Regions from separate parts of the Janthinobacterium sp. Mn2066 genome, predicted to be linked through region 1. Evidence: predicted binding sites of a transcription regulator. Region 1 holds the regulator's gene; each other region holds the start of a gene.
What was found. Region 1 encodes FNR, which switches genes on or off when oxygen is low (the NO sensors DNR and NnrR bind a similar motif). Its sites were predicted from a motif close to TTGATNNNNATCAA; they were not measured.

Region 1 (7,246 bases):
CAGGCGGCTGGTGTCCGGGTGCAGCACATACAGGGGCACGGGGTCGCGCGTGAGGACAAAATAATAGCCATTCTTGCCGACCTTGGCCTGGCGCAGATGGCCCAGCAGATTGTCCTTGTACAGGCGCAAGACGCCGATCACGATGCCCACTACCTCGCCCTGGCCATCGAGCACGGGAGCGACCATTTGCACGATGGGCAGGTGGCTGGTCTTGCCCAGCATGGGCTCGGTGATCATGGCGCGGCGCGTGCGCATCACCGTCTTGAAGTAGTCGCGGTCGGTCACATCGATGCCATTGCGCGCTGGAACCTGGGGCACGTCGGCCACCACCTTGCCCTGCTTGTCCAGCACCAGCACATCGTCAAACAGGGCCAGCACGGCCCGTTGTTCATAGTAGGTGCGCAACTGGCCGGCGTTCTGCATCAGTTCGGGGGGCTGGTGCTGCGCCGTCTGGGAGATGATGTCGAGCAACATCTGCAGCTTGTCGTCGAGTTCCTCCGCCGTGCGCGCGACCAGCGCCGCTTGCTGGCTCAGCAGCACGGTGGTGAAGTCGTCGCGCATGCGCTGCACCTGGATCATGGTGACCAGGGCGATCATGGCGATCGAGGTCAGGCTGGTGGCCAGGGCGACTTTTGCTTTGATGCCGAGAGGTTTCATGATTTATTTTCCTATCAATACCCTGGCTTGGCAAGCAATCAGCCTGTGCCTTTTCGCATTGCGGTGCTGGCGAGTACGGCGCTATAGCGAGGTTCCACGATGTTGCCATATAATTAAAGGATGGATGTCGCTATTTGTACTGTTTTTCGCTGAAATTGTCGCATGGCAACGTACTATGCAGTAAACTTGATGTTGCATTTTTCTAAAAGGTACAGACATGACTGAAGCGCTACTTTCGCCTATTCCACCCGTGGTTTCCGTGGAGGCGTTGCGCGCGCGCTGCTCGACGTGCAGCATGCACCAGCTGTGTTTGCCGATGGGCCTGGATGTGGGCGACATGGACCGCCTGGACCAGATCATCGGCCGCCGCCGCAAGGTGCCCCGTGGCGCTTCGCTGTTCCGCATCGGCGATGCATTCCAGAATCTGTATGCAATACGCCTGGGGCACTTCAAGACGTACCAGATCAATCCGGGTGGCGAAGAGCAGGTGACGGGATTCCAGATGGCCGGGGAACTGCTGGGCATGGACGCCATCAGCGCCGACCGCCACCATTGCAACGCGGTGGCGCTGGAAGACAGCGAAGTGTGTGAAATCCCGTTTTCCAGCCTGGAACAATTGCTGGGAAACATGCCGACCCTGCTGCGCCATTTTCACCGCATGATGAGCCAGGAAATCACGCGTGAGCAAAGCGTGATGTTGTTGTTGGGTAATATGCAGGCCACGCAGCGGTTTGCCGCCTTCATCGTCAACCTGGCCTCGCGCTACGAAGCGCGCGGTTATTCGGGCAGCAATTTCCAGCTGCGCATGTCGCGCGAAGAGATCGGCAACTACCTGGGGCTGACCATCGAAAGCGTCAGCCGTCTGCTGTCGAAATTCAAGAAGGAAGGCTGGCTGCGCGTGTCGAACCGCGAGATCGAGATCTTGCAGCCAGCAAAGTTGAAAGCCATTACGGCCGGTACCGACAACTGCAAATAGGTTTTACAGCTCTTCGTCGGCGCGCAGGGTAATCGCGCGCTGCACCGGCCAGCTCCAGATCCCCGACAAGCGCCACTCGCGCTTGTCGTTCTCCACCAGCACTTGCCAGCGGCTGCGTTCCAGCATCGGCAACGCTACCGAAAAATTCCCCTGTGCATCGGGCTGCACCAGCAGCCGGATATCTTTTTCCGGCAAGGTGGCGTGCGCCAGGTGCAGCTGCAGCGGCGCCTGGTAAGCCTTGCCGAAGCTGTGCACGGAACCCGTCAGCCGGCCTTGCGCCACGTCATAGGCCAGGCGGGTGTCCATGGCCAGGTTGCTGGCGACTGTATCGCGCCGCAAGTCCTGGTTGATGGCCTTGCCCTGCTTGTAATAATCGCCCACCACCAGCGCGTCGGGTTGCGTAAAGGCGATATAGCCCATGACACTGCCGACGATGACGGACAATCCAGGGCCCACCATCAGCAGCCAGGGCCAGCGGTGCTTATACCAGGGAGCGACGGGCGCCTGTAGCGGCGAGGGATGGGACATGGTTTTTCCTTTTCTTTAGCGCGGTACAAAAAACACCGCTTTTTCATGGACATGCAGCGAGGCGTCGTCGAGCGAAGTCAATGCAATGCCGATTTTGTTCGAGCCTTTGTCCCCCACGCCGTGCGGCGCGCGCAGGCGGATCGGCCAGGCCAGCGTTTCCGTCGGCTCGACGGTTACTTCATCGCGCGTGAGCAGGGTCAAGCCGGGCAAGCCATCGACCGTGATGCGGTAGGTCTGGCGCTGTTCCGACGTATTCATGATTTGCAGGCGATACACGTTTTCGATCATGCCGTCTTCCACTTCGCGCCCCAGCGAACCGCGGTCGCGGATCACGTCCAGTTTCAACGGCGTGCGCAAGAGCAAGGAACTGCCGACGGCGATGGTGATCAGGGCCAGGATGGCGGTGTAGACCAGCACGCGCGGGCGCATGGCGCGGCGGCGTATTTGTCGTGCATCAAAGTTGTTGGCCAGTGCATGGTCCGTGCTGTAGCGCACCAGTCCGCGCGGGCGCCTGATCTTGTCCATCACGCTGTTGCAGGCGTCCACGCAAGCGGCGCAGCCGATGCATTCATATTGCAAGCCCTTGCGGATATCGATGCCGGTCGGACACACCTGCACGCACAGGCTGCAATCGATGCAGGCGCCCAGCTGGGCGTCGCCACTGGCGGTTTTCTTGTTCAGCGCACCACGTGGTTCGCCGCGTTTCGCATCGTAGCTGACGATCAGGGTATCCTGGTCGAACATGGCGCTCTGGAAACGCGCATATGGGCACATGTATTTGCACACCTGTTCGCGCAGCCAGCCTGCATTGCCATAGGTGGCCAGGCTGTAGAACAAGACCCAGAACCATTCCCAGGGACCGAAGTTGAGCGTGCGTACTTCATGCGCCAATTCCTGTATCGGCGTGAAGTAGCCGACAAAGGTAAAACCTGTCCACAGGGCGATGGCGCCCCAGGCCATATGCTTGGCGGTTTTCTTGGCCGTCTTGCGCAAGGACGGGCCTTGCCGGTCGAGCGCCATGCGCGCGCTGCGCGTGCCTTCGATCTTGCGTTCGACCCACATGAAGATTTCCGTGTACACGGTTTGCGGGCAGGCGAAGCCGCACCAGACCCTGCCGGCGATGGCCGTGACAAGGAATAAAAGATAGGCGCAGATGATCAGCAGGGCCGCCAGGTAGATAAAATCCTGCGGCCACAGCACCACGCCGAAAATGTAGAACTTGCGCGTGGTCAAGTCGAACAGCAGCGCTTGCCTGCCGTTCCAGCTCAGCCACGGCAAGCCGTAGAACGCCAGCTGGGTCAGCCACAGGCAAACCCAGCGCCAGGTGGCGTAGCGTCCTTTGGCCTCGCGAGGGTAGATCTGCTCGCGGGCCGCGTACATCTGGATGACTTGAGGTTCGGACATTATTTTGCAGCTGGCTGGGGATTCGACAAGCTCCACACATAGGCCGACAGCACATGCACTTTCGATTCACCGAGGAATTCACCGAAGGCGGGCATGGTGTTGTTACGCCCCTTGCGGATGGTTTCCATGATGGTGTCGGCGCTGCCGCCATACAGCCAGATCTTGTCCGTCAGGTTGGGTGCACCCAACTGCTGGTTACCCTTGCCGTCCGCGCCATGGCAGGCCATGCAGGCGCCGAACTTGGCCTTGCCCAGCACCGACTTGATCGGGTCTGCGGTGGAACCGGACAGGCTCAGCACATAGTGGGCCACGTTCTCGATATCGGCTTCCGACCCCAGCGCTGCACCCATGGGCGGCATCTGCCCGTTGCGGCCGTGCAGGATGGTGGTCTTGATGACGTCCGGCTCGCCGCCGTACAGCCAGTCCCTGTCGGTCAGGTTGGGAAAACCCTTGTTGCCGCGCGCATCCGAGCCGTGGCATTGCGCGCAGTAGGTCAGGAACAGCCGCTGGCCAATGGCCAGCGCCTGCGGATCGGCCGCCACCGTTTTCAAGTCCTGGCGCAGGTACTTGTTGAACAGCGGGCCGTAATCGATTTGCGCTTTTTTCAGTTCTTCTTCGTACTGGCCCGAGGATTTCCAGCCCAGCTTGCCGGCATAGGTGCCCAGGCCAGGATACAGGAACAGATAGGCCAGCGCGAAGACAATGGTGATGTAGAACAGCCACATCCACCAGCGCGGCATCGGCGTGTTCAATTCCTTCAGATCATCGTCCCACACGTGGCCGGTAGTGCCGTCGGCAGGGGCGCCGGGCGCCACCTTGATCTTCGATTGCGAGTACAGCAGCACGCCGCAGCCGATGATGCCCAGCAGGGACAGCACGATGATGTAGATATTCCAGAACTCACTGGTAAAGTCAGACATGGGTCCGCTCCTCTGCTGTCACTGGGGCCGGCTGGTCGAGGATCTCGTCATCGAAGGGCAGCTGCGCCGCCGCCTCGATATCGCTCTTGCTGCGGCTGAAGGTCCACCACAGGATGCCCACGAACGTCGTAAAGGACACCACCGTCATGACGCTGCTGGCGCTGTCGAACAAGTTATCGATTGCCATGCTAATTCCTTGTTTTGATTAATGTACCGAGGCCTTGCAGATAGGCCACCAGGGCGTCTTCTTCCGTCTTGTCTTTCAGCTGTTCCGGCGCGGCGGTGATCTCTGCATCGCTGTACGGATCACCGAGGCGGCGCAGCGCGCGCATCTTCGGCATGATCTCGTCGGGCACCAGCTTGGTTTTCGCCAGCCAGGGGTAAGACGGCATGTTCGATTCGGGCACCACGTCGCGCGGGTTGTTCAAGTGCGTGCGGTGCCATTCATCGCTGTAGCGGCCGCCCACGCGCGCCAGGTCGGGCCCGGTGCGCTTGGAACCCCACTGGAACGGCCGGTCGTAGACGAACTCGCCGGCGACCGAATAATGGCCATAGCGTTCCGTTTCCGCGCGCAGCGGCCGCACCATCTGCGAGTGGCAGTTGTAGCAGCCTTCGCGCACGTAGATGTCGCGTCCGGCCAGGCGCAGCGGCGAGTACGGTTTCAGGCCGGCGACCGGTTCCGTGGTGCTCTTCTGGAAGAACAGGGGAACGATCTCGACGGCGCCGCCGACACTGATCACCAGGGTGACCAGGGCGATCAGCAGCCAGGGGTTTCTTTCAATCCATGCGTGTGAAAATTTCATTTGTCTGATGCTCCTGTCAGGCGTGCGCCGCGTTCAGTTCGGGGATGCGGGCGACGGGCAATTTGCTGCCGCGCAAGGTCATGTAGGTGTTGTAGCCCATGATGCACATGCCCGACAGATACAGCAGGCCGCCGGCCACGCGCACCACGTAGTAGGGATAGGTCGCTTTCACGCTCTCGACGAAGGTATAGGTCAGGGTGCCGTCCGGGTTGACGGCGCGCCACATCAAGCCTTGCATCACGCCGGCGATCCACATCGCGGCGATGTACAGCACGATACCGATGGTGGCCACCCAGAAATGCATGTCGACCAGGCGGGTGCTATACATTTTGGTGCTGCCCGCCAGGCGTGGCAGCAAATAATAAATCGAACCCATGGTGATGAAACCTACCCAGCCCAAAGCGCCGCCATGCACGTGGGCCACGGTCCAGTCGGTGTAGTGCGACAGGGAATTGATGGTCTTGATCGACATCATCGGACCTTCGAAGGTGGCGATGCCGTAGAACGACAAGGAGACGATCATGAATTTCAAAATCGGGTCGGTGCGCAGCTTGTGCCAGGCGCCGGACAAGGTCATGATGCCGTTGATCATGCCGCCCCACGAGGGCGCCAGCAATACCAGGGAGAACACCATGCCGATCGACTGGGTCCAGTCCGGCAAGGCCGTGTAGTGCAGATGGTGCGGGCCGGCCCACATATAGGTGAAGATCAGCGCCCAGAAGTGGACGATGGACAGGCGGTAGGAGTACACGGGGCGCTCGGCCTGTTTCGGGATGAAGTAATACACCATGCCCAGGTAGCCGGCCGTCAGGATGAAGCCCACCGCGTTATGCCCGTACCACCACTGTATCATCGCGTCTTGCACGCCGCTGTAGGCAGAATACGATTTACCGGCCGAGGCCGGCATCACGGCGCCATTGACCACGTGCAAGATCGTCACGGCCAGGATGTAGGCGCCAAAAAACCAGTTGGCGACATAGATATGCTTTACCTTGCGCTTGATCAAGGTGCCGAAAAACACGATGGCGTAGGCGATCCAGACGACGGCGATCAGGATGGCAATCGGCCATTCCAGTTCCGCGTATTCCTTGCCGCGCGTCAGGCCCATCGGCAGGGTGACGACGGCCGACAAAATCACCGCTTGCCAGCCCCAGAAGGTGAACGCGGCCAGCTTGTCGGAAAACAGGCGCACCTGGCAAGTGCGCTGCACCACGTAGTACGAGGTGGCGAACAGGCCGCAGATACCGAAGGCAAAAATCACCGCATTCGTGTGCAGCGGCCGCAGCCGTCCATAGGTCAGCCATGGTATGTCGAGGTTCAGGGCAGGCCACGCCAGCTGGGCGGCGATGATGACGCCAACCAGCATGCCGATGATGCCCCAAACCACAGTCGCAATCGCAAATTGCTTCACGATCTTGTAGTTATAGTTCAGCGATTGATCCACAAATGCTCTCCCGGAATGACGATCTATGATGATGGCCAGAGAGTAATTGTTTAACTGTCAAAAAACTTTGATGTGGATCAAAATTCTCCAGATGGAACAAGCGTATCGAACCGGCATGCAGTGAAACGTGATCCAGGTAAAAAAGCCGGCCAAGATTGCTGCAGCAGCAGTCAGTCGCGCGGGTTTTCCGGCGGTGGCGTGACACTCGTATCGTCGTCCTGCAACAGACGCAAACCGGGTCCCACCAGGTCGTCGAACTGGCCGCTATCCGACGCCGTAAAAAACACCCACAGCGCGATAAAGACGACGATGATGCTGAGGGGAATCAGGAGGTAAAGTGCTTCCATGGTTTAACTTTTCCGCAGGCGCAGGGCGTTGGCGATCACGACGGCCGAACTGGCCGCCATGCCCACGCCGGACAGCCAGGGATTTAAAAAGCCCAGGGCAGCGGCGGGAATCGCGGTGACGTTGTACAAAGTCGCCCAGCCCAGGTTCTGGCGGATGATGGACATGC
Region 2 (7,246 bases), on a different contig from region 1:
ATCCAGACCGCCGTCGGCGCCGCCACCGAATGCGATGTGGTTTATATGGGCAGCTTGCCCGACGTTGAACGTGAGCAATTGCTGGCACAAATCATCGGCAAACCCATCCTGTCGGTCAGCGAACCGGGGACGGCCTGCCTGGTCGGCACCATGTTTTGCCTGCGCCTGGTGGAAACGCAGCTGGGCTTTGACGTCAACCTCGACGCCATCGCCCGCAGCGGCTTGCGCGTGCATCCGAACGCGCTGCAAATCGCCCGCCGCAAGGGCCCCTCGCCATGACCATCACCAACAACAAGAAACCCCGGCCCACGCTCGACAGCGTGCTGCGGCGCGCCCATCTGAGCATCTCGCTGATCGCCGTGCTGGCCGCCGGCCTGACCCTGACGGCCGTGGCGCTGCTGGCCCTGCGCGTGTACTCGGACCAGAACTTGCGCCTGGTGGCGCGCTCGATGAGCTATACGGTGGAAGCGGCCGTGGTGTTTGGCGACCCCATCGCGGCCAAGGAAGCGCTGGCCCTGATCGGCGTCAATGAAGACATTGACCAGGCCTGGGTCAAGGATAAGGAAGGCAAGATCCTGGCCCGCTGGGAACGCGGTGAACATGGCACGCGCTACTACATCGAACGGGCCCTGACGGGCTGGATGCTGCCCGTGTCGCTGGCGTTTCCCATCACCCATGACGAACAGGCGATCGGCAGCATCGAACTGGTGCCGCACAGCCGCAGCCTGCTGCCCTTCCTGCTCACCGGCCTGTCCTGCCTGCTGGGCTGCCTGGTACTGAGCCTGGCCGTGGCGGTGCGTATGTCGCGCCGCATGGAAATCGACATCACGGCGCCGCTGCGCAACCTGGCCGAGACGGCCCATCGCGTGCGGCGCGAGCGCTCGTTCGAATTGCGCGTGCCCAGCGCCAATATTGCCGAACTCAACCAGATCAATGACGACTTTAACGCGCTGCTCGACGAGCTGGAAGCATGGCAAAGCCATCTGCAAAAAGAAAACGCCTCGCTGTCGCACCGCGCCAACCACGACAGCCTGACAGGCTTGTCGAACCGCTCCTTCATGGAAGCCGAGCTCGAGCGCGCCATCAGCGAAGCGCGCGTCAGCAATGGCAAAGTGGCCGTGCTGTTTCTCGACAGCGACCGCTTCAAGTACATCAATGACACCTATGGCCATGCTGCAGGCGACCGGGTGCTGGTAACCATCGCCGCGCGCATCAAGCAGCAGTTGCGTGAAGGCGACCTGGTGGCGCGGCTGGGCGGCGATGAATTCGCCATCCTGCTCAAGCCTTTGCGCCACAGCAGCGACGCCATGCACATTGCCGACAACATCATCGCCGGCATGGCGCAAGCCATCGACCTGCCGACGGGCAACAGTATCGTCACGTCGCTGACCATCGGCGTCGCCGTCTTCCCCGATCACGCCATCGACTCTGCCTCGCTGGTGGGCGCGGCCGACGAAGCAATGTACCGGGCCAAGCAGGCACAGCGCGGCACGCGCGAAGTGGCCCGCCTTCCCTACAACGAAATTTAACCGTGACCAAAGGAGTTTCACCATGCAATTGATCGTCAAGCGCCTGCGCCTTGGATTCCTGGGCCTGCTCATGCTGGGCCTGCTGGCGGCCTGCCAAAGCACGCCAGCCGTAAAATCGCCGTTCAATGCTGCGCAGATCGCCACCTTGAAGGAGCAAGGCTTTTATCAGACGGACGAAGGCTGGGAGCTGAGCTTTACCGACAAGCTGCTGTTCGACTTCGCCGCCTCCAGCCTGACCAGCGCCAGCCGCAGCGGCATCCAGAAAATCAGCGCTGCCTTGCTCAAGGTCAACATCACGCACTTGCGCGTGGAAGGCCACACGGATAGCGAAGGAGCTGAAGCGCTCAATAACAAGCTGTCGCTGGCGCGTGCCAACGTGGTGGCCGACGCGATGATCTCGGCAGGCATTCCACGCAATAACATGGTCGTGCGCGGCCTGGGCATGAGCAAACCGGTGGCATCGAACGCCAGCAAGGCGGGCCAGGCGGAAAACCGCCGCGTTACCGTCATCGTCACCTCGCCATGAGCGCAACAGAGCCTCGCTGGGTAGTGATGGGCGTATCCGGCTGCGGCAAGAGCTTCATCGGCAGCCTGCTGGCCAGCCGGCTGAAAGTAGACTATGTGGAAGGCGACGAACTGCATCCGCCGGAAAACGTGGCCAAAATGGCGGCCGGCGTGCCGCTGACCGATGCCGACCGGGCCGGCTGGCTGGCCGCCTTGCGCGACCGCATCGCGCGTGCTCGCGCGCAAGGCATAGGCCTGGTCGTCTCGTGCTCCGCCCTGAAACGCGCCTACCGCGACCTCTTGCGCGAGGGTGACCCTGGCCTGCGCTTCGCCCATCTCGACGGTCCGCGCGAGATACTGCTGCAGCGCATGCAGGAGCGGCAGCATTTCATGCCGGCCAGCCTGCTGGACAGCCAGTTGCAGACTTTGCAGCCGCTGCAGGCGGACGAGGCCGGCCTCGTGCTCGATTTCCGCCAGGCGCCTGATGAGCTCGTGAAACAACTGCTGCGAACGGCGTGAGGCCCGTCCTGGCGGCTGGACAGCCCGTGGTCCGCTGTGTAGACTGGCATGCAATTTCATGAGGAGTCGTATGAGCACACCAAGAACGGGCCCCGAATTCTGGGAACGGGCCGACCAGATCATCGCCGTGGCCAATCAGCAATGCGAGCACAACACGGGGAATGAAGTAGCCACCTCGCTGCTGTATGCCGCCGCCCGCTTCAACGCGTTCCTGATCGCCAGCAAGACCAATGACCCGGTCAAGATGCAGCAGGAAAAAGACGATGCCGTCGCCTTTTTCACCGAGCAATACAAGCGCATGCTAAACGATAACTTCAACGACTATATCGCCAACTTCGCCAAATATACCGATCCGGCAGCCGCTCCCAAGGGTTAATCCCCCGCCCAAGGACACCGGCGCCTGCCGTCAGGCGTCGTCCTTGCCCGCCAGGTAATTATTCTTGACGCGCACATAGTGCTCGGCCGAATAACGCAGGTAGGCGATCTCGGCTTCCGTCAGGGCGCGTACTTTCACGGCCGGCCGGCCCACGTATAAATGGCCGCTTTCCAGCACCTTGCCCGGCGAGACCAGGCTGCCGGCGCCCAGCATCACGTTTTTCTCCACCACCACATCATCCATCACGATGCTGCCCATGCCGATCAGGCATTCGTCGCCGATGGTGCAGCCGTGCAAGATCACGGAATGGCCGATGGTCACGTATTTGCCGATCGTCAAGGGCGAACCCTCGGGCTTGGACGCGCTCTTGTGCGACACGTGGCCCATGGAAAAGTCTTGCACATTGCTGCCCTCGCCGATGACGATGCGGTTGACGTCGCCGCGCAGCACGCTGTTGCACCAGATCGAGCAATCGTCGGCGATCTGTACATCGCCGATCACTTGCGCCGTACCGTGCAGGTAGACGCGCTCGCCCACCACGGGACGGGTATTCAGGTAAGAACTCAGAGGCATGGTTTTCTCGCTTCAGACTAAAATAAAACCCACAGTATTACACCCAGCCGGCCGCCAGCGCAAAGATCGCCAGGCCATGCGCCAGCGCCGCACCCAGCAAGCCGGCACGACGATATACCAGTCCCGCCACCACGCCTTCGATCACGGTAAACACCAGGATGGGCGCGCCCACCTGCGTGACGGTAGTGGCCAGGAAAGCGTGGCACAGGCCGAACAGCAGGCCCGACACCAGCGCCGCGCGCACGGCCGGCATGTGTTCCTGTAACTGCTGCTGCAGCAAACCGCGAAACAGCAGTTCTTCATAACAGTTGGCGGCCAATGAAAACACCAGCAACAGCGGCAACAAAGAGGTGCCGACGGGTGGCAAGGATGGCACGCCGGCCAGCGCTTTCAACATCATGGCCAACACCGCCACCAGCGCTGCGCCGGCCAGGCCCCAGGCGGCAGAGCTGGCGCAGCCCTTCCCTGCCCAACGGATGCCGGCACGCATCTCTTTTTCCAGGCTGCAAATTCCAGCCATCAGCCCCAGCGACAGGGCGCCCAAGGCCAGCAAGATCATGGGCGGCGCCGTAAAGCGCAAGCCGCCGGCCGCCACCTGCCAGTAACCATGGACTGTCATCGCATCGCGCGCCAGCACAAAGAAGAGGATGTGCACCAGCACCCGCAACAGCGGCAACTGGCGCGGCACGGCCAGCAGCAAGGCAGCGCAGACGAGAAACGCGGGCGTAATGGCCAGCAGATATTGCATCAGGGACTGCAGTTCAGGCATCATCAAAAGGGAAATGCATGTAAAAGTGCCAATGGACACGACGGCAGCAATTGTATGCGGAGGTAAAACAAATAGGCGAAAAAAATCCGGCTGCGTGAGCCGGATTCCATCACAGCGAGAATTGCTTAGAAGCGGTAACCCACGCCCACGCCGATCAGCCATGGATCCACCTTGACTTCGCTGGCCTTGGCGCCCGAGATAAATACATCGCTGCGGATCTGCACTTTCTTGACGTCGAAGTTCAGCGACCAGTTCTTGTCGAACTTGTAGTCAGCGCCCGCTTGCAAGGAAAGGCCCCAGCTGTCGTGCTCCAGGCGGCCGGCGCCGTCCAGCAGATTGACGCCCGACATGGTGGTGTAGTTCACGCCCGCCCCCACGTAAGGGCTGAACTGTTTTTCCGGCGTGAAATGGTATTGCAGGGACAAGGTAGGCGGCAAGTGTTTGAAGGTGCCGATCTTGTTGCCGTCGAGCGTGACGTCATGTTTTTGCGGATAGGTCAGGATCAGCTCGGCAGCGATATTAGGGGTAAAGAAATACGAGATATCGATTTCAGGAATCGTCTTGCTGCTGACATGCAAGCGGTCGGATGCGCCCACGCCGCCGATCGGAGCAGACTTGTCGGCCGGATCGATATGCACGGCGCGGACGCGGACCAGCCACGGGCTTTCCTCGGCCATTGCATTGCCGGCGTAAGCGCCGAGGACGGCCAGGACGAGTGCTGCTGCAGTTGCGGACTTGTTCATTTCATTCTCTCTGTCGTTAAGTAACGCTGTGCAGTCTAAAAGTGCAGTGCAGCAAAAACTTTGATCCACATCAAATAGCGCCCGATGACGATCACAGAGGGATTTTTTCCTTTACCTAAGTCAAAAAGCGGCTCAATGCACACCGGCAAACAGGCTGGCCAGCCAATCGGCAAACACGCGCACCCGGGACGACAGTTGCCGGTGATGCGGGTACATCACGGAAACGGGAATGGGATCGGGACGCAAGGCAGGCAAGACCTCGCACAGTTCGCCAATAGCAATCGATTTCTCCAGGTGATAACGGGGCGCCTGTATCAGTCCCATGCCCGCGCGGCAGCAGGCGTGATATGCATCGGCATTATTGACCGAGACGGTGCCCGGCAATTCCAGGCTATGCAGCTGGCCATCAGCCTTGAATTCGAAGGGCCACAGCTTGCCGGTGTGGGCGGAAAAGAAATTGACGGCGCGGTGGCCCTGCAAGTCGTCCAGCGTCTGCGGCATGCCGTGCGCAGCCAGGTAGGCGGGACTGGCGCAGGTCACTTGCTCCAGCAGCGCCACCCGGCGCGCCACCATGGACGAGTCCGTCAACACCCCCACCCGCAAGACACAATCGACGCCTTCGCGCACCAGATCGACCAGGCGGTCGCCCATGCCGATTTCCAGCTCGATCAGCGGATAGCGGGCGCAAAACTGGTCCAGCACGGGCATCACGAAATGCATGCCCAGGGTGCTATGCATATCGATGCGCAACTTCCCGGCCGGCTGCTGCACGGCCGCCGAAAACACATTTTCCGTCTCTTCCAGGTCCGCCAGCAGGCGCACGCAGCGCTGGTAATACGCTTCGCCATCGAGCGTGGCCGTCACCTGGCGCGTGGTCCGGTGCAGCAGCCGCACGCGCAGCCGCGCTTCCAGTTGCTTGATCGCATGCGTCACCGTCGCCTTGGGAAAACCCAGATCATGGGCCGCCTGCGTAAAACTGTTCAGTTCCACAATGCGCGTAAATATCCGCATCGCATCAAATCGGTCCATATCTATCCCATTGTTTGTCGTTACTGCACAGTGTAGCGATATCACTTATGCCTTTCCAGTTATGGCAACAAATTTACGCCACACAGAACAAATGAGAATGGTAATGATTATCATTTGCGATATAATATATTGCCAAGCATAGGCGATCATAAAAGGAACTGGAGATATGGATATATTGAGGGAACTGCGGGATTCAGGCTTGAAAGTCACCATCCCCCGCTTGCGGATCTTGCAGCTGTTTCAGGAAGGGTCGATCAAGCATCTGAGTGCGGACGATGTCTATAAGCTCTTGCTGGCCGAAAAAATCGACGTGGGCCTGGCCACCATCTACCGCGTGCTGATGCAGTTTGCCGAAGCGGGCATTTTGTTCCGCCGCCACTTTGAATCGGGCCACGCCGTGTTTGAACTCAATGAAGGCCAGCACCACGACCATCTGGTGTGCACGGGCTGTGGCAAGGTCGATGAATTCGTCGATGAAAGCATCGAGCTGCGCCAAAATGAAATCGCCGCCGAGCGCGGTTTCGTGCTGCACGAACATGCGTTGTCGCTGTACGGCACCTGCGCCGACTGCACGGCAAAGAAAATTCCTCCACGCAAGGTCTGACCACGTTTGAAGAACAGACAGATGCACAATCCGGCAAGCCCAGTCTTGCCAAGCATCCATCTTTCATGCGTTTTTGACACACTCTACAGCGGCTGGTAATCAAGCTGTCACATTCAGCGGCTACCATGGTGATATTGCCTTTTTGCCAGTCGCATTGCAGTAGCGGCAACAGGGCACCGACCGTCATGTAAAGGTAGCCGCCTGTGGAGTTCAACGCCTCTCGTCTGCATCTTCCCCGTTATCGCTCTTCCGTGGCGGCCGACCTGTGCATCGCCACCGAGTCGGTGCAGGCCGACGCCAGCAATTTCGACGTGCTGGAACTGTTCACGGAACGGCGCGACATGATGAGCTTGCCCGTGACGGAACAGCAGCGGCCGATCGGCTTGATCAGCCGCAATATCTTCATGTCGCAGATGTCCAAGCCCTTCTATCACGAGGTGTATGGCAAGAAGAGCTGCATCGCCTTCATGGACAAGGAACCGCTGATCGTCGACGCCGCCATGAGCATCGAAGACCTCACCTTCCGTGCCGTGGAAGCGGGCGAAAAGGCGCTGGCCGATGGCTTCATCATCACCGAAGACGGCGCGCTGGCCGGCGTGG
Region 3 (7,246 bases), on a different contig from region 1:
CACGAGGCGCCGCCGCCCGTGCCATCTGCCGTCCCGCTGGACAGTACGCCTGCCGCCGTGCAAGCGCCGCAGCAGGAGGCGCCGGAAACGGCGCCGCAAACCGTGACGGTCACGGCGACCAGCGATGCGAAGGCGCCGCGCGTGCGTTTCACTGCTTATGAAGAAAGCTATCAGACGGCCAAGAAAGTATGGGAAGTCTCAAAAGGCAGCGTGGTCATGGCCTTGCGCCTGATCCCGGCCAAATTGAACGCCACCATCAGCGACGTGCGCGTGGCCTTGAAGGGCAATGGCGCACCGATCCCGGTCAAGGTGTCTGACGGCGGCGTGTTTGTCGTGCCCTTGAACGCCGATGTTGCGGCGCAAGATGGAATCTTTCTGGTGAACAAGGAAAAGGGCGAACTGACGGCCAGCATGGTGATCCAGCCGGCTGTCGGCCAGGATGCGTGGAACGTCACGCGGATAGCGCAAGTCTTGCATGACGCCAAGCGCGCCGTGCGGGCCATCACGCCATGGTATAAAAAACCGTTCGCCAAGGAAGTGCAATCGCTGGCATTCTGCACGGCCGAGCAGGGCAGCGCCTTGCAACTGGTGGAGGGCGAACAGCTGATCGCCACCTTGCCGATGAACGAGCCAGCTGTCAACGATATCAATATGCCCGTATTTTGCAAGATATTCGATGGCGAGGATAAATATCCGGGCCACTACCGCATGGTCTTGCCGGAGCAGACCACCGTCTTGCTGTTGTAGCGCGAGCCTGAGGGAATGGCCACGGCCGCGTTAACGTTGCCTGGCCATTGTCAGACTCGCTGGGTCCGGGGAGCCTCAGTGACCATGCTGCTGCGTGAGTTCCAGCGCTGCCGCCAGGGCCACGTCCATGGTGGCCTGGTGAAATAGCAGCCATTGCGGCAACAAGGCGAGGGCGTGGCGGCCTTGCGCCAGATCGCCTTCATCGACCGCCGCCCAGGCGTGATGCAAGCTGCACAGCATGCGCGCATGCTGTTCGCGATGATTGGGCAAGGCGGGAAAACCGATGCCCTCCATCAAGTCTTCTTCTTCGCGAAAGTCACGCTCTACGGCCGCGATCAGGTCGCGAAAGGCAGTGCCGAATTGCTGGTCGTCCAGTTGCGCCAGGTGCGCGATGGCTGAAAACAGCGCTGCGTGCGCCTCGTCGATGGCGGGCAGTCCCAGCGCCATTTCTTCGTTCCACGTGTCCATGACAGGCTCCTGCTTGGGTTCATCATGATGCTGACTGAGCCATATCAGTGTGCGTCTCGGATACACATAAAACTATGATCTATATCAAAGGTGTGATGGATACCAGGCAGGCTGATGGATATTCAGCCTGTCTTATCCGCCACGCATGACGATGTCCGGTTAGCGCTGTGGCCAGCGGCTCCACATGGCGTGGGCATCGACATTCGGGATGGGGATGTTCTGGACGATTTGGCCTTGCAGGGGGCCGCGCAGTATCACGGGCACGAGCATCAGCGCAGACAGGGCAAGGCAGGCCAGCACTTTAAGCGTCAACATGATCGTCTCCTGGTTTGCCGGCAGTGGCACGGTATGCGTCGCTTGCCGGTCATTCCCAACTTCTTACCACGTCTTCAGTGTAGTGCGCCTGATGTAAACGTCAACAGAATGCTGTGTTGCGCTGCCGCAATATAGCCTGTTGCTTAACAACCCCTTGCAAAATCGACGCGCAGCAGGTTTTGCGAGGTGTTTTCTAATACACGTCGCGGCGGTAGCGTCCCTCGGCCATCAGCGCATCGAGTCCATCCTGGCCCAGCAGTTCCAGCAGGACGGCATCGACGCCGGCCGCCATGCCTTGCAGGCTGCCGCAGACGTAGACGATGGCGCCGTCCGCCAGCCAGGCGTGCAATTCGGTCGCATTGGCGCGCAGGCAATCCTGCACGTATTTTTGCGCCGTGCCATCGCGTGAAAAGACGCGGTCCAGGCGCGCCAGGTGGCCCTCGTTCTGCCAGCCCTCCAGCTCGGTGGCGCAAATGCTGTCGGCCGCTTGCTGGCGCTCGCCAAAGATCAGCCAGTTGCGGGCCAGGCCCGCTTCCTTGCGGGCGCGCAAGTGCGAACGCAGGCCGGCCAGGCCCGAACCGTTACCCAGGTAGATGCACGGCACGTCGTCCAGCGCGGGGGCGAAGGCGGGGTTGGCTTGCAGGCGTAATGACAATTCGCTGCCGACAGGGGCGTAATGCGTGAGCCAGCCCGAAGCGATGCCATAACCGCCATTCTCAAGGCCGTCATGGCGCTGCTGGCGCACCAGCAACTGGATTTCGCCATCGCCGGGCAAGGACGCCAGCGAATAGCTGCGCGGCGCGTGAGCTTGCTCGTCGCCGCCAGGTATCACGATTTCCGCCAGCGCACCGGCTTCCCAGCTGGCGCCGGCCGGGCCGGCGAGGGCGATCTCATACAGCTGGCCGCCCTGGCTGCCCGGATTGAGCAGCACGCGGCGCGTCAAACGCCAGGTCGCGTACGAGGCAGTTTCCTGTACCACGATGGCGTCGATCGGACTGCCGCTGCATTGCGCCAAGGCTTGCGACCACAACGCCAGCGCAGCAGGGTCGTGCTTGTCCACTTCGATCAGCGGGAACAGGGACGTGGCGCCCAGGCCCAGCAACTGCGTATTGAGCGCGTGGCCAAAACCGCAGAACTGGCTGTAATGGCGGTCGCCCAGGGCCAGCAAGCCGAATTCCAGGCTGGCCAGGGTGTCCTTGCCCGTTTGCAGCAGGCGCGCAAAACGGCGCGTGCCGTCTGGCGCTTCGCCTTCGCCAAAGGTGCTGGCAACGATCAGCGCCCGTTCATACTGGCGCAGTTGCGCCGGGGTCAGTTGATCGAGCGAGCGCACGTCCACCGGCACGCCCGCCTGTTGCAGGGCGCGTGCGCTCTCCAGCGCCAGGCGTTCGGCCTGGCCCGACTGGCTGGCGTAGGCCACCAGGGTCGGCAAGCCGGCGCCTGCGCAGGCCGGTGCAGCGGCGCCCAGCATGGCGCGCTGCGCCTGCACCGCCCGCTTGGCCTTGCGGCGGCCCAGGTACAACATCCAGCCGGTGATGGCGAACAGGGGCAGTCCCAGGCTGGCCAGCAGCATGATGATGCGGCCTGGCAAGCCAAAATACGTGCCCATGTGCAGCGGATAAATAATGCTGACCAGGCGCGAACCGAGCGCCTGCTGGCCGTAGCGTTCATCCTTGGTGATACTGCCATCGTCTGCTTTCAATGCCATGGTATTGCGGGCGCGTTCATGCGGCGCGTCGGCGGCCAGCCAGGTTACTTGCACGGCGTCGCCAGCACGCACCGGCATGCGCACGGTGGCCAGGGTCCAGGCGCCGGCCTTGTGCTGGAAGGCGTCCCAGGCCACGCTGACATCGACCGCTTCCGCTGGCTTTTTGACTTTGGGCGGGCCTTTTTTAGCTTGCGCGGGCGCTTCGCGCGGCGGCTTGCCGGCCCAGGCGTCGATATTGTCGCGCACCACGTCGTAGCTCCAGTAAATGCCGGTGATGGTCAGCGCCAGATACACCAGCAAGCACCAGGTGCCGGCCACGGCGTGCAGATTCCACAGGAAGGAGCGGCCTTTCAGTGCCGGATCGAACGTGAGCCAGGTGCGCCAGTCCAGCGGACGGCGCGGCCAGCGCAGGTACAGTCCCGACAATGCCAGGCCCAGCAGGCACAGGGCCAGCGCGCCGGCCACCTTGCGGCCCGGTTCGCGCGGCAGCAGCAGCCAGCGGTGCAAGGACTCCGTCCATTCAAAGAATTCCGCGCCTTGCAGCGCTGGCTGGGTCGCGCCCGTATAAGGATGGATGTAGATCGACTCGCCGCGGCGCTGGCCCTCTTTGGGCGCAAAGAACAGACGCGGCACGGCGCCCGCTTGCGCATACATGGTGATGGAGGCCACTTTCTGGCCGTGTTCGCGTTCGGCGATCCGGCTCAGCTGGGCCGGCGTCAGCACGGCCTTGTTTTCCACCGTGACATGGCGCACGCCAGGGTTGAGCAGATCGAGGATTTCATCCTTGAACGCCAGGGTGGCGCCGCTCAGGCCGATGATCACCAGCACCGTGCCGGCCGTGATGCCGATCAGCCAGTGCAGCTGGAACCAGACCTGCTTCCAGGTCCAGTTCCACCGCGCCGTACGCTGGCGCGTTTCTGGCTGGACGGTGGCCAAGGGGACGCTATCGCTGGCACGGGCGGAGGGCAGGCTGGCGGCGGTGGAGGCGGTATTCATCGATCGGCTTTCAATTGTTCTATTTGAAGCTGCCACGGCGCAGGCCAGGCTGAGTCGCGCATAGTATCGCAAATGAGAACCATTCGCAAATCATCTCTCATTCTCAATAGGAGTAATTTACAATCCGCCAATTATGTGTGAAAATGAAAATCATTCTCATTCGCCTATCATTTTCTTTATCTGCCCCTGCCGTGTCCATCGCCCTGTCTCCCAACGCCGCGTTTGCCAATTTATATAGCAGCCACCATGGCTGGCTGTATCAATGGCTGTGGCGCAAGCTTGGTTGCCGCGATGGCGCGGCCGACCTGGCGCAAGACACGTTCGTGCGCATGCTGGCCACCCAGTCGGCCGACAGCCTGCGCGAACCGCGCGCCTACCTGAGCACGGTAGCCAATGGCTTGCTGGTCAATCACTGGCGCCGTTTGAGCCTGGAACGCAGCTTTTTGGCCGCCCTGGCCAGCCGCCCCGAGCTGACGGCGCCATCGCCCGAAGAGCGGGCGCTGGTGGTGGAAACCCTGACCCGCATCGATGCCATGCTCGACACCTTGTCGCCGCGTGCGCGCCAGGCTTTCCTGCTGGCGCAGATCGATGGCTGGACCTACGCCCAGATCGCCACGCAGCTGGAGGTATCGGAGCGGATGGTCAAGAAATACATGGCGCAGGCGATGTTGCAATGCATGCTCAGCATGGATGACGCCGGTTGAACAGCGCAGGCCGTGCAGAGTGTGATTACCTGGTCTTGCAGGAAGCGGCCGAATGGTTTGCCGTGCTGCGCGCCGACGATGCGGCGCTGGCCGACCAGCTCGAATGGCAGCGCTGGCACGACGCCTCACCGGCCCACCGCGCCGCCTGGCGCCGGGTAGAAGCAGTCAGCGCCGAATTTCAATTGTTGCCCGGCGAACCGGCCCGTATCGCGCTCGATGAGGTTGGGCCGCGCGATGGCAGCCGGCGCAACGCCGTCAAGGGATTGCTCATGCTGTGCCTGACGGCTGGCCTCGGTGGCGCGGCCTTCTTGCGGCGCGATACGCGCAACTGGCTCGCCGGCCTGAACGCGCAGCAAAGTACCAGGGTGGGCGAGATCCGCCAGATGGTCCTGGCCGACGGCGGCGCGCTGTGGCTCAACACGAATACTTCCCTCGACATCGATTACACGCCGGCCCTGCGCCGCATCGCCCTGTACTCGGGTGAAATCCTGCTCGCGACGGCGCAAGACAGCCAGCAGCCGCCACGTCCGCTGGTAGTTGACGTGGTGCATGGCCGCCTGCGCGCACTGGGTACGCGCTTTACTGTGCGCACCAGTGCGGATGCCACCTTGCTTTCCGTCTACGAAGGCAAGGTACAGGTCGAACCGCGTGACGGCGGCGGCACGCGCATCGTGGCGGCCGGCTCGCAACTGCGTTTCGATGCCGCTTCCATCGGCCAGCCCTATCCGCTTGACGACAATGCCACGGCCTGGCTTGAGCACCGCTTGATGCCGGACCAGATGCGGCTCGACGATTTCCTTGCTGAATTGTCGCGCTATCGGCGCGGCCACCTGGGCTGCGCACCCGAAGTGGCTCATCTGCGCCTGGTGGGCAGTTATCCGCTGGCCGACACCGACCGCATCCTGGCGGCGTTGGCAGCCACCTTGCCCGTGCGCGTGCACCGCATCCATGACTGGTGGGTGACGGTGGAAGCGGCGCCTCTGGAAAAATAATTCAGCTTATTTTCAACTTATTTTCAATTTGCGGTTCCCTTTTTGAAATCTCGCTTGGCAAGGGGTAATAAACCTTGCTGATCATTCGAACAGGATAGATAACCGTCGTGCCTTTTAACCTTGCTTTTCCTTCACGCTGGCATCTGCGCCCGCTGGCCTTGTGCCTGGCGGCATCATTGCTGCTGGCCGTGCCTGTCATGGCAAGTAGTGCCGATATTGCGCGCAGTTTCCAGGTCGCCGCCGCGCCGCTGGGCCAGGCGCTGCGCCAGTTTGCGGGGCAGGCGGGCATCCTGCTGTCGGCCGAGGGGCGTTTGACGCAAGGCAAGACCAGCGGCGGCTTGCGCGCCACCGTGTCGGTTAGTGTGGGTTTGCAGCAATTGCTGGCCGGAACGGGATTGATCGCCGTGCAACTGGCCGATGGCAGTTATATCGTGCGCCTGGCGCCGGCAGTCGCTACCGTGGATGGCCAGTGGCAAACCCTGGCGCCCGTCAAAGTGACGGGTCTTGCCGACGATGGCTACCGGCTCCGCAGTTCCAGCACGGCCAGCCGCAGCGAGCAGGCCTTGCTCAATACGCCGCAGGCGGTCAGCGTCGTCACGGGCCAGCTGATACGCGACCAGGCCATGCAAAACATGGCCGACGCCATGCGCTATATGCCGGGCGTGGGCACGGCCGCCGGCGAGGGCAACCGCGACACGGCCATCTTTCGCGGCAATAGCAGCACCTCGGACTTTTATATCGACGGCATGCGCGACGACGTGCAGTACTACCGCGACTTTTATAACGTCGATAGCGTGGAAGCCGTCAAGGGATCGAACGCCATGATTTTTGGCCGTGGCGGCGCGGGCGGCATTATCAACCGGGTCACGAAACAGCCTGCGTGGACTGATGCAGCGTCCGCTACTGTCAGCCTGGGCGCCTGGCAGGCACGCCGCGCCACGCTCGATGTACAAAACACAGTCGGCGAGAATGCGGCCGTGCGCCTCAATGCCATGCTGGAAGACTCCGCCTCGTTTCGCCAGGGCGTGCAACTGCGCCGGGCCGGTATCAACCCTACGTTCGCCTGGAAGGCGGGGCCGGCCACCCGCGTGATGATCGGTTATGAACATTTTCGCGATGACCGGGTAACGGACCGCGGTGTGCCTTCGTACCGGGGGCGTCCCTACGCCACCGATCCATCGACTTTTTTCGGCAACGCCAGCGTTAGCCCGTCGTGGGTGCGCATCGATGCCTTCAGCGCCGTGATCGAGCATGAGCTGGGCGGCGGCGCCGTGTTGCGCAACCGCACGCGCTATGCCGATTACGACAAGTTTTACCAG

Region 2: ACL9RI_RS23735 (OmpW/AlkL family protein) is a predicted target of FNR. The motif match lies at 5,074-5,087, and genes of this name have one in related genera.
Region 3: ACL9RI_RS24180 (bacteriohemerythrin) is a predicted target of FNR. The motif match lies at 1,290-1,303, and genes of this name have one in related genera.

Annotation. Positions count from the first base shown of each region.
Region 1 covers NZ_JBMOUF010000019.1:58,580-65,825, reverse strand. The annotation lists gene ACL9RI_RS26700 (response regulator) at 1-657, opposite strand, end outside; gene fnr (fumarate/nitrate reduction transcriptional regulator Fnr) at 875-1,633, shown strand; gene ACL9RI_RS26690 (FixH family protein) at 1,637-2,161, opposite strand; gene ccoG (cytochrome c oxidase accessory protein CcoG) at 2,177-3,565, opposite strand; gene ccoP (cytochrome-c oxidase, cbb3-type subunit III) at 3,565-4,485, opposite strand; gene ACL9RI_RS26675 (cbb3-type cytochrome oxidase subunit 3) at 4,478-4,672, opposite strand; gene ccoO (cytochrome-c oxidase, cbb3-type subunit II) at 4,674-5,288, opposite strand; gene ccoN (cytochrome-c oxidase, cbb3-type subunit I) at 5,305-6,732, opposite strand; gene ccoS (cbb3-type cytochrome oxidase assembly protein CcoS) at 6,903-7,079, opposite strand; gene ACL9RI_RS26655 (heavy metal translocating P-type ATPase) at 7,083-7,246, opposite strand, start outside.
Region 2 covers NZ_JBMOUF010000014.1:33,979-41,224, reverse strand. The annotation lists gene ACL9RI_RS23770 (YfiR family protein) at 1-279, shown strand, start outside; gene ACL9RI_RS23765 (diguanylate cyclase domain-containing protein) at 276-1,529, shown strand; gene ACL9RI_RS23760 (OmpA family protein) at 1,552-2,055, shown strand; gene ACL9RI_RS23755 (gluconokinase) at 2,052-2,552, shown strand; gene ACL9RI_RS23750 (DUF3144 domain-containing protein) at 2,623-2,928, shown strand; gene ACL9RI_RS23745 (gamma carbonic anhydrase family protein) at 2,959-3,501, opposite strand; gene ACL9RI_RS23740 (lysostaphin resistance A-like protein) at 3,539-4,249, opposite strand; gene ACL9RI_RS23735 (OmpW/AlkL family protein) at 4,396-5,013, opposite strand; gene ACL9RI_RS23730 (LysR family transcriptional regulator) at 5,146-6,042, opposite strand; gene fur (ferric iron uptake transcriptional regulator) at 6,209-6,646, shown strand; gene ACL9RI_RS23720 (SpoIIE family protein phosphatase) at 6,850-7,246, shown strand, end outside.
Region 3 covers NZ_JBMOUF010000014.1:123,021-130,266, forward strand. The annotation lists gene ACL9RI_RS24175 (hypothetical protein) at 1-747, shown strand, start outside; gene ACL9RI_RS24180 (bacteriohemerythrin) at 823-1,215, opposite strand; gene ACL9RI_RS24185 (hypothetical protein) at 1,375-1,530, opposite strand; gene ACL9RI_RS24190 (PepSY domain-containing protein) at 1,724-4,231, opposite strand; gene ACL9RI_RS24195 (sigma-70 family RNA polymerase sigma factor) at 4,375-4,935, shown strand; gene ACL9RI_RS24200 (FecR domain-containing protein) at 4,932-5,927, shown strand; gene ACL9RI_RS24205 (TonB-dependent siderophore receptor) at 6,035-7,246, shown strand, end outside.